DNA from 4 places in the Metabacillus dongyingensis genome. Region 3 is predicted to be linked to each of the others. Evidence: riboswitches for the same ligand, from Rfam matches in the RefSeq annotation. Region 3 holds a riboswitch; each other region holds the start of a gene.
The links. Region 3 has a riboswitch for thiamine pyrophosphate ahead of thiT (energy-coupled thiamine transporter ThiT). Riboswitches for the same ligand answer to the same signal wherever they lie in the genome.

Region 1 (3,736 bases), 440 kb from region 3:
TGTGTTCTAAAATGATCCGGTACTTGCTTTCGCTTTTTCTCAATTTTTCTTCTGTTTGCTTCCGCTGTGTAATGTTTCTTGAAATGACGATCGCATGCTTTAAGGATTCATTTTCAGTGACGGGAATTCCATGCGACTCAAGCCATATATAAGTATGATCCTTGCATAAATATCGATACTCAACCGTCATCTGTCTATTTTCCTTGAGCATTTTATAAAATTGGCCGGCAATCAGCTCCCTGTCCTCCGGATGAACGAATTGAAAAGGAGTGTATCCGACTGCTTCTGATATATCATACCCAAGTACTTCTTTATAAGACGGAGATACATAGGTGAAAAGTCCGTTTGCATCTAGAAGCCCAACGATATCACGCATATTTTCAGTAATCAGACGGAACTTTTTTATCGTTTCCTCGTGTTCTTGTTCAAGTTTTTTCTTAATTGTGACATCTCTTATAATCACCTGGGTGGATTGCCTGTCCCCCCATATGTTTGGCAGTGATGTTACTTCCATGGTTAAGGGCAATCCTCGTCTGGTATACCAGATCTGTTCCATTGAAGACGGTGTGAAACCATTTTTTGTATCGGTGATCCGCTGCTCAATTATCTCTCTATGCTGAGGATCAATTGAATTCCAGATGGATTTTCCAATGAGATCCTCCTTGCACTTTAACTCTAACAGATTCATGGCAGAAGGATTTATATATGTCCACTTTCGGTTTTCGTGAATTAAAAATGCGGTTGGAGAGTTCTCAAGCTGATTAAGATAGACTTCCATTAAGCCATCGAGTCTTTCCTGAGAAAGAAATTTCTCTTCATGAGCCTGTTCTTGCTTCTTCATCGCGGTCCATCTCCTCCAAATACATACATATCCTTAATATATCAAAAATTCAATTAATAAGGTACTGCCCTAGTAGCGAATAAATAAAAAGCCCGTATTTTATGATCAATACGGGATGTGTTTCTAATGAATTTTGACTCTTCCACGGCATTGTTGATTTTCACTCACTTTTAATGAAGCTTCGTATTAGCCATTAATTAATAATCCCATGGTGGACTATTTCCACACTTACTTTAGGTTCAATCAGGATGTTTGGATAATCCTCCTCCCATTTTACCTTTTTCCAGATAGCGGGATGATAGGCAATGAGCTCTCTCCCAATACCAACGGACTGAAATCAGGTACAATGAACCACATGATTGTTTCTCAAGCATACTCAAAATTTATAATTGTGAAAATTATCACTTGCAAGATTGCCGATTTACCTGCTATATTGCTAACAAATGAATATTTTTTCATTCTGCTGGGGGAGTCCATGATGCTGGACTGAGAGAAGAACGCAATTCTTTGACCCTTTGAACCTGATCTGGATGATACCAGCGTAGGGAAGCGGTGTGGCGTAGGCCGTTTTTTTTGGCTTTTTACACATACTGTTCCAAGGGTTCTGTTCATTAACAGAACCCTTTTTCTATTTCTTTCGCGGGTGCAGATCAAAACTCTATTAAACGATATAAGGAGGAGTTAAGATTGGATTTCGCATTCACTAAACAGTTTGATGGCAGCAAAAAGATGTATAAAACAGGATCAAGAGAGGACATTCGTGTTCCATTTCGGAAAATTGAGCTTGCACAGGATAATGAACCAGTGCTTGTTTATGATACGAGTGGTCCTTATACGGATCAAGCCGCTGCCATTGATATTAAAAAGGGGTTACCTGAAGTCAGAAGAAGCTGGATTTTTGAACGGGATGATGTGGAAGAATATTCAGGTCGCAGAGTCAAGCCTGAGGATAACGGCCGACAAGGGGATATGACTTCAAATGAAAACGTCTTTACTGGCGATAGAAAAGTACTGCGGGCAAAAAAGAATGCCAATGTCACTCAGCTTCATTACGCCAGAAAAGGAATCATTACACCTGAGATGGAGTTTATAGCCATTCGTGAAAACATGGACCCTGAGTTCATTAGAAGTGAAGTTGCAAGCGGCAGAGCCATTATACCTGCAAACATCAATCATAGAGAAAGTGAACCTATGATCATAGGCAAACATTTTCATGTCAAAATTAATGCAAATATAGGCAACTCTGCAGTAACATCATCCATTGAAGAAGAAGTTGAAAAAATGACATGGGCAATCAAATGGGGTGCTGACAACATCATGGATTTATCGACAGGCAAAGATATTCACACCACCCGGGAGTGGATTATCAGAAATTCACCAGTACCGGTTGGAACAGTGCCCATCTACCAGGCGCTTGAAAAAGTAAAAGGCATTGCTGAGGATTTAACCTGGGAAGTGTACAGAGATACCTTAATTGAACAGGCGGAACAAGGGGTCGATTACTTTACAATCCATGCAGGTGTTTTGCTGAGGTATATCCCTCTTACAATTAAAAGAACAACCGGGATTGTATCAAGAGGAGGATCCATTCTTGCAGGATGGTGCTTAGCCCACCACGAAGAAAACTTTCTCTATACCCATTTTGAGGAGATTTGCGAGATTTTAAAACGTTATGATATTTCCATTTCATTAGGCGATGGCCTGCGTCCCGGATCGATTGCAGATGCAAATGATGAAGCACAATTTGCAGAACTTGAAACCCTGGGTGAGCTCACGAAAATCGCATGGAAGCATGACGTACAGGTGATGATTGAAGGTCCTGGCCATGTTCCAATGCACATGATTCGCGAAAATGTAGAAAAGCAGCAGGAAATTTGCCATGAGGCACCTTTTTATACACTTGGACCATTAACGACAGATATCGCACCAGGCTATGATCATATCACTTCAGCTATAGGTGCAGCGATGATTGGCTGGTTCGGTACCGCGATGCTTTGCTATGTAACGCCGAAAGAGCATTTGGGATTGCCTAATAAAGATGATGTTCGCGAAGGAGTCATTGCCTATAAAATTGCTGCACACGCCGCTGACCTAGCCAAAGGACATCCTAATGCACAGTATAGAGACGATGCCCTGTCTAAAGCGAGATTTGAATTCCGCTGGGAAGATCAATTTAATCTTTCCCTTGATCCTGACCGTGCAAAGGAATATCATGATGAAACGTTACCTGCCGAAGGAGCTAAAACCGCTCATTTCTGCTCGATGTGCGGGCCAAAATTCTGCTCGATGAGAATTTCCCACGATTTAAGAAATACTGTTAAAGAACAGGAAATTGAAGAAGGACTGAAGCAAAAGTCAAAAGAATTTGTTGAAAACGGTTCAGCTATCTATCAGTAGACCATTTAGGCTGTGAACGTTCTGCCGGTTCATTGAATCATTTTAGGGGCGAACCTTGTATTACTTTCCAAACCGGTCCATTTACTGTCCGAAATGTCCGTAATACTGGCGAAAAACAGGAAAATACTTTCTTATTTGAATGAAATACTTTCTTTTTTACAAAAATCTCCTAAACCATAAAAAAACAGCGGAATGCATGCATTCCGCTTTTTTCATCTATTACTGTATCGCCTGCAAACCAGCCTGGTTCAAGAAGTTCCAAGGCTTGTTGTAATGAGGCTGGAAGAAGAAGTCGACAAAGCCAAGCTCATCAATCGTCATGCGATTTTGGATGCAGACTGATAGAGTATTAATTGATTGAGTCAAATCCGCTTTTGACATCACTTGTGCACCGACAATTCTTCTTGTCTCTTCTTCATAAACGACCTTTAAAGTGACAGGTTCATAGGAGGGCATAAACTCAGGGCGATCGTTTTCTAAGATTGTGATACTTTTCAC
Region 2 (3,736 bases), 2.2 Mb from region 3:
CGCCTGGCTTTCTTTAGCAAACCTGAAAAAAGCATCATCCTTTTCAGTTTCAGTATGGGCGCCAAGCATACCCGCCGCAGCACTGGATGCTCCGCTGCCTGTTTTTCCGCTTTCAAATACCGCAACTCGAAGTCCGGCTTTCGCTAAATAATAGGCAGAGGCAAGCCCGATGACTCCTCCGCCGATAATGCCGGCATCAAATAAAGGCTTCAATGGCCCATCCCCCTTTTTAATTGATCAGCAAGTTCAAGTGCCGCATGACTTGGATGCTCCGCTGAAAAAACATAGGACATCACGGCTGCTCCCTCAATCTTTATATCTCTTAGATCAGGAATGACAGCAGGATTGATTCCTCCAATTGCAATGACTGGAATGCTGACAGATTCCGCTATTTCCGCAAGCTTGCTTATCCCTCTTGCTTCTAGACCATTTTTTGATGATGTTTGGAATACATGCCCGAAAAGGAGACGATCTGCCCCATTTTCAGCACAATATACTGCTTCAGCAGCAGTGTGGACTGAACAGCCTACCTCAAGATGCGGGAAGCGCTGTTTCACCAGTTTCACATTGAAGCTGTGCGATGGGAGCTGAACCTGATGCAAACCAGAAAGAACAGCTGCATCCACACGGTCATTCATGACAAGCTTTGATTTCGGAACCCCATTTTGATGGAGCTCTTCAATTAAGCTGATCAGTTCCCCAGCTGATTTATTCTTCTCTCTAATATGAATGGCATCTGCAGAGGTATGTATATCTGTGATGATTTTTACGAGCTCTGCAGCAGAGTGCCGTCCATCTGTGACAAGGTGCAATTTCACTTTTGCATCAGCATGGTTTGTGTCTCATCCCACGCTTCCATCTTTTCCGCCATATCCCAAAAACGATATTCATACATCGAGCTGATGAGGAAGTTTTCCTTCATCATTTGTCTCTCGTGATCGCTTGCACGCAGAGCAAGCTCGTCAAATCTTGCAATCTGCTCGAGGACAAGCTCTTTAAACCAATCACCGTGATAAGTCGCAATCCATTTCTCATAAACTTCATCACCAGGCTTGCAATCTTTCAGGTGCTCCCCGACTTCATAATAGAGCCAATAGCATGGAAGCAGAGCTGCAATGATTTCACCAAGATTTCCTGTCGCAACTGAACGGTACATATGGGAGGTGTAAGCATACGCAGTTGGCGATGGCTTAAACTCCTTCCGTTCGGTGTCTGTGATTCCAAGCAGGACAGAAAATTGCTGATGCAAAGAGAGCTCTGCTTCATAGGTTCCCTGTGAATGAACGGACATCCGGTATGTTGTATGAAGGTCAGGGGCCATCGCCCCTGCAAAAGCCTGCACTTTTGCAAAATGCGTTAAGTAATAAGAATCCTGCATCACATAGTATTTAAATTTCTCCTTTGAAAGGCTGCCTTCGCCAATTCCTTTTACAAAAGGATGTTCAAAGCTTCCTTCCCACCATTTATCTGCATACTCCCGGCATTCTTTTGAAAATGACATGTTTTGTTCCTCCTCATTTTTAGTATAAAAACGGCAAAAAACCACTTTTCGCATAGAAAAGTGGTGTATGAATAGACCTTTACACCACTTCCCTACGCTGGTTTTAGCCAGATCAGGTTCGGAGGGTCTTGAAGGCAAACTTCAATCTCAGCCCTTCTAAAAGGGCTCCCCTAGCGGTTGTTTATATATTATTTTAGAAATATTTACATGTACATCATACCATGCTCAAAGAAACTTTCAAGTCAAAATTATCAACTTTTATGGAACTCAAGCTCTTGCCTGAGCTCATCCACATATTCAGCTGATCCAGTCAGAATCAGTAAATCTCCGCGTTTCAGCTCTGTATCGCCATGCGGCACAATCGATTCATTTTCCCTGAAAATACGGACAAAAATAACGTCGCCTGTAAATGGAAAGCTGCGGAGCACCATGCCATCGTAGTGTCTGTTGTTCATTTTTATCTGATAAAGAGCTGAATCGTTATTGGTCAGAATCTTCATGATGCCAGGTGCTTCAATAAGAGCCCTCAGCAAGGTTTTGGTAGAAAGCAGAACAGAGAAGACATCAATGTCTTTCGCTCTTAGCTGCTCGTCTAATAATGGTGATGAGATGCTTGCAATCACCCGTCCAACTTCAACCTCTTTTGCAAACATGGCGATTTCAGCATTCGTATCCTCATCTCCTGCAGCAGCAATAAGGATATCAGCTTCAAATACTCCCTGGGACTGCAGGGTCTCAATTGAGTAATCTTCAAGCTCCTCAATATGAAACAATGATTCAGCGATCTGCTGTTCATTTTTATCGACATAAGTATGATACACCGTCGTATCGTACATCTTCGGATTTAACTCGCGTGTCACCGGCAGTGTCATTTGATTGGCTCCTATAAAAGCTACCTTCAGCTTCTTTTGCGAAGACAGCTGTTCAGGGAAAAGCTTCTTAAATCCAATCGGAGTAAAAATACTCGTCAGAACAGCCGTTAAAATGAGCGCACCTGACATTTGTGCATCAATCACATTTACTCTTTCTCCAATGGTAGCTGCCGCAATAACAAGGGAAAGGGTTGATGTCAGCAAAAATCCTGAAGCAAGCGTTGTTTTTGTGTCATACCATCTCTTCAGTAAATAAATCGGCACAATTTTAGAGATCAGCAAGGCAATAAACAGCAATGGGATCAGCATTAAAATTTTTGGATCCTTAAACATCGACCATACATCAAGATCGACACCAACCATAACAAAGAAGATCGGTATCAAAAATCCGTAGCCGAAGGAATCCATTTTCTGAACCATTTCTTTGTTTGGGGACAGCAGTGAGACCAGAACACCCGCTAAAAACGCTCCTAATATGTTTTCTGCCCCGATTGTTTCTGATAAGGCAACAAGGACAATGATCAGAGTGAAAATAGCCCTTGTCCCAATTTGAATCGTGCCTTTAGACATCGTTTCAATAAATGATCTGCTCTGAAAGGTTTTGCCGAGAAAATATAAAACAATTCCAGCACCAAATAACAGCAGCAGCAGCCATGTATTTGTATTTTCTCCTCCATAAATCGATGCAAACACGGCAAGCAGAATCATCGTCACTAAGTCTGCTATGACAGCAACGAGCAAGATAATCTGTCCGATATTCGACTTCATAATGCCTGCATCCTTCAGTGTAGGGACCACCACCCCGAGCGATATGGTGGAAATGATCAGCGTCATCAAGAAGGCATTTTCTATAAAACCAAAGAAAACAAACAAATACGATAAGAGCAGAGACAAGATAAAGATGCCAACAAAGACAAGAAAAGAAACGGCAAACGTATTTGGCGCTTCCTTCCCGCTCGGCAGCAATTCTTTCTTCCGTCCACCGATAAAAGCAGTGAAATCAATTTCAAGTCCGCTCAAAAACATAAGAAAAATAAAACCGAGCATGGATAGCGTTTCGAGCCACATATCCTCCTGAACAAGATTAAATCCGCTTTGCCCGATAATAATCCCCATTATAATCTCGGCAACTACAACAGGCATGACTTTAATTTTAAAGCGATGCAGCAGGAGAGGGGTTACAAAAGCGGCTAACAGTACGATAACTAGTGATGAAAAGGAATCTCCATGCACAGTATTTCCCTCCTAACTAAATCTAGATTAAATATTGCATGAACAATGTAGCCATACCAAAATAAATAAATATGGAAATAATATCATTAATCGTTGTAATAAATGGACCTGATGCAACAGCAGGGTCAAC
Region 3 (3,736 bases):
AAAGGATTCTATGAACGCTTTTTGCCCGAAAGGATCGCAGAGGACGTCTATACGATTGATGGGACAGATCATCAGGAGACCGCATTTGGATGGCGTGATTTGTCGAAACTGGCAGCTGCATTGAAAAGGAAAGAGGGATCACTGTGAATCGAGCATTAATACTGGGCGGAACGCAATTTTTCGGCAAAAGACTTGTTCATAATCTGCTTGAAAATGGGGCAAAAGTGACGATTGCAACAAGAGGAAGAACTCATGATGACTTTGGAGATGGCGTAGAGCGTCTGATTATCGATCGTGAAAACAAAGAATCAATGATTAAAGCCTTTGATCATAAACAATGGGACGTTGTTTATGATCAATCGTGTTTTTCGCCGCTTGAAGCAAAATCTGCTTATGAAGCGCTACACGGCAAAATCAGGCATTATATTTTCACTTCGACAATGGCAGTCTATGAATTTGGGAGAGGGAAGACAGAAGAGGACTTTGATCCTCTGTCGTATGAGCCTTCTTTTAAAGAGCGCAAAGACTATAAAGGGATAAGCGGCTATCAGGAAGCGAAACGCAGTGCAGAAGCCTATCTTTTTCAGAATGCGGATGTGCCTGTTGCCGCTGTAAGACCTGCTCTGGTAATCGGAATAGATGATTATACGGAACGCTTTTTATTTCATGTGAAAAAGGTGAAGAACGAGGAACCGATTGGAATTGCAGATCCTGGATATTTTTACAGCTATACTTCAGCTGAGGACGCAGCGGGATTCTTGTATATGGCTGGAGAAAAAACCTTAACGGGTGCATACAATGCCGCTTTTGAAAAAAGTCTGTCACTGAATGATCTTCTGCTTAAAATCGGATGTGCTGTCGGGAAAAAAGCGATTGTGACAAGGGAGATTGCGAAAGAGAATGCTTCACCTTATGGATTATCAGGTGAATGGACACTGAATGTGTCAAAGGCTGAAAGTGCTGGATACTCATTTGAGGAATTGGATCCGTACTTAGAGAAATTAATAGAGGTAATGAAAAAAGAAACGTGACCTTGTCGCGTTTCTTTTTAGTGGGGTAAAACCTGCTGATGAAATACCGAAGCAAAATATGCGAATACAAACCCAAGCGGGAAAGAGAAAATCATAGACCAGCCGTTGACTAATTCTTCTTCGTTGCTGATCCTTATCGCTTCAAAATAACCATATAGAAAATGAATAATCGACAATAAAAATGTTATCATCATCAATGAGAAGGATAGATTCATCATTTGCCCTCCATAAGAAATCTATTACTACTAGTACATGCTGATGATAGAGTGTTTATGACAAGAAATAAGTTCTGACCGAAGAGTCAGGCGCTGGAATAGACATGAATGGAAGAAATTATATAAATTTTAATAGGATAAAAAAGCACCGAAAAAAATCGGTGCTTTTGACAGAATCTATTTTCTTTTTAAGACAAGTGATTTAGAAGCAGTGAGCATCAGTACTAAGACGATTGAGCAAATGATAAATGTAGGCACCATGTAGGAAGCGTTATAGCCGGCTGAATACAGCAGAACGGGCTTATCGCCTGCAAATTCTGCAAAGAAAATAGCGCCGGCAAGTGTATGTGCAGCAAATCTAAGGAAGCTTCCCAGAAAAGCCGCTGCTACTACGTAAGCAATTAATCGTCCTCTGTTAAGAGGATTCAGAGAGCTTTGGACTTGTTTATAGAAAACTCCTCCGGCACCTACCACGGTAAATGCAACAAAATAGTCAAGAAAACCCTGGACTGGATGCACAATTGTGGTGTAGCCCATAATCGTCTGCAAAACGCCAAGTAAAAAGCCTGTCAGCAGTCCTCCCTTTAATCCGTGGCGAAAACCCATGATCAGGACTGGAATCATTGCAAGCGAAATTGACCCTCCCTGAGGCATTTTGCCAATGAAGCTTGTTGCTAAATCAAGCAGAAATGCAATTGCTGATAGAATCGCTGCTTCTACTAAAAAAACTAGACGTGTATTTGTCTGCATAGCTCTTCCCCTTTTCAGCATTGACCGGGGCAGTTTTTTTCCATAATAAAAAGCAATGCGGGGAATGTCGGATGGTTTCCACGCACTGCTTTGGTTGGGTTATCACTTGAATCCATCGCCACATCCCTACGTAAGCTTTAACTATACAGGTTCAACGGGTCTGAACATAACGTTCACTCTCAGCCGAATGGCTCCCCAAGTGGTCAAATGCAATATATGATTTAGACACTACTATACAGGAAGTTGCAAAATTCGACAAGACTAAATCTTGATTTTTTTCAGAAAAGAATGGAAAGCTCTTTTATCTGTCTTTACAAGGATCCAAAATCTTGCTATAGTTTCCATGAATTCAATATATGCAGGGGAGCTGAGTGAACTTGGCTGAGAGGATACTGATTCTTGTATCGACCCTTTAACCTGATCTGGGTAATGCCAGCGGAGGGAATGCGGAAGATGCATTACTTTTCCATAACTTTGCGAATGCGTTAAGGCTGCCCCAGTGGCAGCCTTTTTTGTTGTTCGGTCAGATATTCATATATTAATAAATTTTAAGGAGGATAAAGAATGTCCAGTGTAAATCTAGCATTTCAGGTGCTGCCTAAATCATCAGAAGGGAATACATATGAAATTGTCGACAAAGCGATCGAGGTTGTTCAGCGATCAGGAGTTAAATATGAGGTAGGTGCGATGGAGACGGTTATGGAGGGAGAGCTAGATGAATTGATTGATATCGTTAAGCAAGCGCAGGATGCCTGTATTTCAGCCGGTGCAACCGAGGTAATGACTCACATGAAAATTCATTACCGCCCAAAAGAAGGGGTCACAATGGATGAAAAACTTAAGAAATACCGTTAAAACACTTTCAGGAATAGCGCTTCCTGGTATAGTGCTGCTGTCATTCCTCTTTTTGTGGGAATTGGCTGTCATCGTTTCAAAAGTGGAAAATTGGATTCTGCCTCGTCCGACTCATATTTTCATCACGCTTGCTGAAATGAGGGGAACGATAGGCGGACATATCCTGCAGACTCTGTCGGAAGCAGTACTTGGTTTATTGATCGCTGTAACAGCGGGCGTATTGATTGCTATCTTAATAGACCTGTCAGATTGGGTTCGAAAAGCAGTTGAACCGCTGCTTGTTCTTTCACAAACCATTCCAATAATAGCGCTTGCTCCATTGCTTATCATCTGGTTTGGATTCGGCATTTTTCCTAAAGTAATTGTCGTGGCGCTCGTTTGTTTCTTTCCGATCGCCATCAATCTTTCTGACGGCTTCCGTTTAGTAGACAGGGATATGGTGAAGCTCATGAGAACGCTTGGAGCAAGCCGCAGACAGATGTTTTTAAAATTGAAGCTTCCAGCTGCAACACCTTTCTTTTTTTCAGGGTTGAAAATAGCCGGAACATACAGTGTGATGGGGGCGGTTATCGGAGAGTGGCTGGGTGCAAGCAAAGGACTCGGAATTCTATTGACTCGATCCTCCCAATCGTTTCTGACAGATAAAGTATTTGCAACAATCGTCTTAATAGTAGGTTTAAGCTTAATCATTTTTACACTTATTGAAATACTGGCAAGAATCATGATGCCTTGGAAATATAAGCAGCAAAAGCATTCTAACTAGCACGGGGGAGAAAAAATGAAACAACTCGTATTTATTCTATTTAGTTTAGTGTTCATCTTATCTGGATGCGGATCGGCAGAAAAATCCTCTGATGAGGAATTAAAAAAAGTGAAGATTATGCT
Region 4 (3,736 bases), 1.3 Mb from region 3:
CATTCGGAATCTGGAGTGACGTAAGCATTTTCGGAAAATCAATTTTTGATGCAGCCGATTATTTGGTCAGCAACATTTTGATGCCGATTGGCGCTCTGCTGATCTCCATCTTTGTTCCTTTGAAAATGAAAAAATCCATGCTTTACTCAGAACTTGCTAACGGTTCGTCTTTATCTAAAGGGCTCTTTAACACTTGGTTCTTTTTAATGAGATATGTAGCTCCAATTGCTATTTTCCTTGTTTTGCTGGATGTTTTAGGAATCTGGAAACTGCTTTCCCGTTAAATTAGGCTCTATCAAGCTTTCCCTCCATATGTTAAAATAGGTAAAATTCAGAATGGAGGGTGATAAGCTTGGAGCACTTATCATTATTTATCATCATGTCGATCTTATTAATTTTATTGCCTGGACCTGATACAGCCATCGCTACTAAGAATACAATCACTGGCGGGCGGGCAGGAGGAATGAAAACAGTGTTCGGGGCTTTGACAGCACTTTTAATTCATACTTTTGCAGCTGTGTTAGGTTTATCAGCACTTATTGTCAAATCAGCTTTTCTCTTTTCAATCCTGAAGTACGCGGGAGCTTGCTACCTCATTTATTTAGGCCTTAAATCTTTATGGACTTTAAAAAAACCGGGCAGAATACAAGATAGAGAAGAACAAAAGCCTGAAGCAAAGCAAGTCAGCTGTTATCAGCAGGGATTTTTGACAAATCTCCTAAACCCTAAGGTAGCTGTTTTCTTTTTAACCTTTTTGCCTCAATTTTTGGAGCCGGGATCAAATACTTTTACACAGTTTATGATCATGGGATTAACATACACCTTTCTTACTTTTATTTGGTTTATTATTTATATTTATTTGATTCATCAATTGAGTGCTTTCATGAAGAAGCCAGCTGTACAAAATTGGATGGAAGGCATTACCGGTGCAGTACTCATTGGATTTGGCATAAAATTAGCATTGGAAAGAAAGTAAAGACATCAGATATGATGTCTTTTTTATTTTGGCTGCTGATCTTGCCTACTTTGAAAAATACTATTAGCACAAATAGGAATCAATAAACCAGGAAAGCTGGGTTCTTATTATTTGATTCACATAAATGAACCTGGAAAGGAATAATAATCCATTCCTGACAAATCGGCTCTAAAATTGAGGAAATAAAAATGATAATACAGTCTAATGTCTGAATCACAAGAAGCTTATGAGAAAAGAACTTGGTGATTGCCCGTTTTGAGTGCCTCATAGATTTTCTCCGAGTATGATTCCTGCATATAAAAATTGGACTTGAAATTGTGCCTTTATACATTCATTTGCCATTTCAGTTTGGGATTCCAATCATACTTATTTTCATTTTATTGATAAAAACAAAAGTGATGGAGAAAAAAAACAGCTGCTTAATGGTTGCAAATCCAGTGTCAGAAGAGTAGACTTTGAATCATAAAATAAAATAATGAAAACGGGAGCTTGTGGAATCAGGCTGAGAGTACGGCTATCTGCCGTAGACCGAATGAACCTGTTGGATAATGCCAGCGCAGGGATGTGATTCAGGGATACATATGAGCACTTTGCCGCGGCAGAGTGCTCTTTATTATGGGGAGGAAAAAATATGATAGAGCCTAAAACGATTTATGCGATTCTAGAAAAAGTAAGAAAAGAAAAACCTCTGGTGCACAATATTACAAACGTTGTGGTAACGAATTTTACAGCAAATGGCCTGTTAGCAATCGGAGCATCGCCGGTCATGGCTTACGCCAAGGAAGAAGTGGCGGATATGGCGAAAATTGCTGGGGCACTCGTATTAAATATTGGCACCTTAAACGAAGAAAATGTAGAAGCGATGCTGCTTGCAGGGAAATCTGCCAATAAGCATGGCGTGCCAGTCATTTTTGATCCGGTTGGTGCAGGCGCAACAAAATACCGTACTGAAACAGCACAAAAAATCGTAAAGGAACTGGAGATCACTGCAGTTAGAGGGAATGCTGCTGAAGTGGCAAATGTCGTTGGGGAGAGCTGGTCGATAAAAGGAGTCGACTCCGGTGACGGCGAAGGTGACATAATCGAACTTGCTGTAAAAGCTGCAAAGCAGTTAAACACTATTGCGGTCATTACAGGAAAACAGGATATTGTTTCAGATGGAGAAACAACATATATATGCAAAAATGGTCATTCTCTATTAACTAAAGTAACAGGTGCAGGCTGCTTGCTCACCTCTGTTATCGGCGCATTTTGCGCTGTTGAAAAAGATTATGTTCGTGCTTCTGCTGCAGCATTAGCGGTTTACGGGAGTGCTGCAGAACTTGCAGCTGAAGGAATTGAAGGTCCCGGAAGCTTTCAAATCGAGTTTTTAAACAATCTTTATACCATTTCAGCTGATAATATTCAAAAACTTTCTGCGCTTGAGGAGGTCAGCCATGTCAATCTCTAAAGCACTGACAATTGCAGGCTCTGACAGCGGAGGCGGAGCAGGAATTCAGGCGGATTTAAAAACGTTTCAGGAATTGAATGTATACGGAATGTCTGCCATTACAGCGGTTACCGCTCAAAACACACTAGGTGTACATGGTGTGTTTCCATTAACAGCGGACGCGGTTGTGCAGCAGATTGAAGCGATTGGCTCAGACATTGGAGCTGATGCCATTAAAACCGGAATGCTTTTTAATAGTGAAATTATTGAAGCTGTTTCTGAACAAATAAAGAGGTTCAATTGGAGCAAAGTGATTGTAGATCCCGTCATGATAGCCAAAGGCGGTGCTTCATTATTGCAGGATGAAGCAGTAGAAGCATTGAAAAATCATTTGCTTCCGCTTGCTTTGGTCGTTACTCCCAACATTCCAGAAGCTGAAGTGCTGACGGGTTTGAACATTCTCAATCTTGATGATCGTCAGACTGCTGCCAAAATCCTGCATTCTTTTGGCGTGAAAAATGTTGTGATTAAGGGAGGTCATGCTGAAAACGAGGAACAGTTAGTAGATTTGTTATTTGATGGAACAGAGTTCAGCTATTTTACAAGTGAACGTATTCATACAAAAAATACACACGGAACCGGCTGTACCTTCGCAGCTGCCATTACAGCCGAGATCGCAAAAGGAAAGTCAATTTATCATTCGGCAGAAACCGCCGTTGCGTTCATCCGGGAAGCGATAAAAGAAGATCTTAAATTAGGACAGGGCCATGGACCTACAAATCATTGGGCTTATCAAAAGAAAAAGAGGGGACCTTTGCATGTGGAATGAGGAAGTGCGCGCGAAACTCCAGCTTTATTTTATTATGGGCAGCACAAACTGTACGGAAGACCCTGAAAAAGTCCTGTTCCAAGCAATTAGCGGAGGCATATCTATGTTTCAGTTCCGGGAAAAAGGAACGGATGCTTTAACAGGCAGCGAAAAAAAGAACCTGGCAAGAAAACTGCAGCAGCTTTGTAAGGACCATGGAATACCATTTATCATAAATGATGACATTGAACTAGCTCTTGCACTAAATGCAGATGGAGTTCATATCGGACAGGATGATGAAGATGCCGGAGCAGTAAGAAAGATTTTAGGCGAGGGGAAAATTGTAGGTGTCTCAGCCCATACCCTTGCAGAGGTAGAGAAGGCAATCGAGGATGGAGCCGATTATATCGGAGCAGGGCCTATTTACCCTACGCGTACAAAAACAGATGCAAAGCCTGTTAAGGGGACTTCTCTTCTTGAAGAAGTAAGAAACTGCGGCATTTTGATTCCAATCGTAGGAATT

Region 1: another riboswitch for thiamine pyrophosphate. It lies ahead of thiC (phosphomethylpyrimidine synthase ThiC); the one in region 3 lies ahead of thiT (energy-coupled thiamine transporter ThiT).
Region 2: another riboswitch for thiamine pyrophosphate. It lies ahead of tenA (thiaminase II); the one in region 3 lies ahead of thiT (energy-coupled thiamine transporter ThiT).
Region 4: another riboswitch for thiamine pyrophosphate. It lies ahead of thiM (hydroxyethylthiazole kinase); the one in region 3 lies ahead of thiT (energy-coupled thiamine transporter ThiT).

What each region holds. Positions count from the first base shown of each region.
Region 1 is NZ_CP082944.1:4,476,782-4,480,517, forward strand. Features, by position in the region: gene K8L98_RS22205 (PAS domain S-box protein) at 1-841, opposite strand, end outside; gene K8L98_RS22210 (Ger(x)C family spore germination C-terminal domain-containing protein) at 1,035-1,163, opposite strand; TPP riboswitch at 1,297-1,406, shown strand; gene thiC (phosphomethylpyrimidine synthase ThiC) at 1,529-3,238, shown strand; gene K8L98_RS22220 (FAD-dependent oxidoreductase) at 3,458-3,736, opposite strand, start outside.
Region 2 is NZ_CP082944.1:1,222,685-1,226,420, reverse strand. Features, by position in the region: gene thiO (glycine oxidase ThiO) at 1-213, opposite strand, end outside; gene tenI (thiazole tautomerase TenI) at 210-818, opposite strand; gene tenA (thiaminase II) at 815-1,501, opposite strand; TPP riboswitch at 1,574-1,683, opposite strand; gene K8L98_RS06020 (monovalent cation:proton antiporter family protein) at 1,753-3,606, opposite strand; gene mgtE (magnesium transporter) at 3,629-3,736, opposite strand, start outside.
Region 3 is NZ_CP082944.1:4,039,030-4,042,765, reverse strand. Features, by position in the region: gene K8L98_RS20170 (GNAT family N-acetyltransferase) at 1-147, shown strand, start outside; gene K8L98_RS20165 (NAD-dependent epimerase/dehydratase family protein) at 144-1,031, shown strand; gene K8L98_RS20160 (hypothetical protein) at 1,049-1,246, opposite strand; gene thiT (energy-coupled thiamine transporter ThiT) at 1,424-1,996, opposite strand; TPP riboswitch at 2,103-2,204, opposite strand; TPP riboswitch at 2,347-2,459, shown strand; gene K8L98_RS20150 (MTH1187 family thiamine-binding protein) at 2,561-2,851, shown strand; gene K8L98_RS20145 (ABC transporter permease) at 2,826-3,614, shown strand; gene K8L98_RS20140 (ABC transporter substrate-binding protein) at 3,630-3,736, shown strand, end outside.
Region 4 is NZ_CP082944.1:2,739,444-2,743,179, reverse strand. Features, by position in the region: gene K8L98_RS13595 (sodium-dependent transporter) at 1-284, shown strand, start outside; gene K8L98_RS13590 (LysE family translocator) at 353-976, shown strand; TPP riboswitch at 1,448-1,556, shown strand; gene thiM (hydroxyethylthiazole kinase) at 1,608-2,426, shown strand; gene thiD (bifunctional hydroxymethylpyrimidine kinase/phosphomethylpyrimidine kinase) at 2,413-3,234, shown strand; gene thiE (thiamine phosphate synthase) at 3,224-3,736, shown strand, end outside.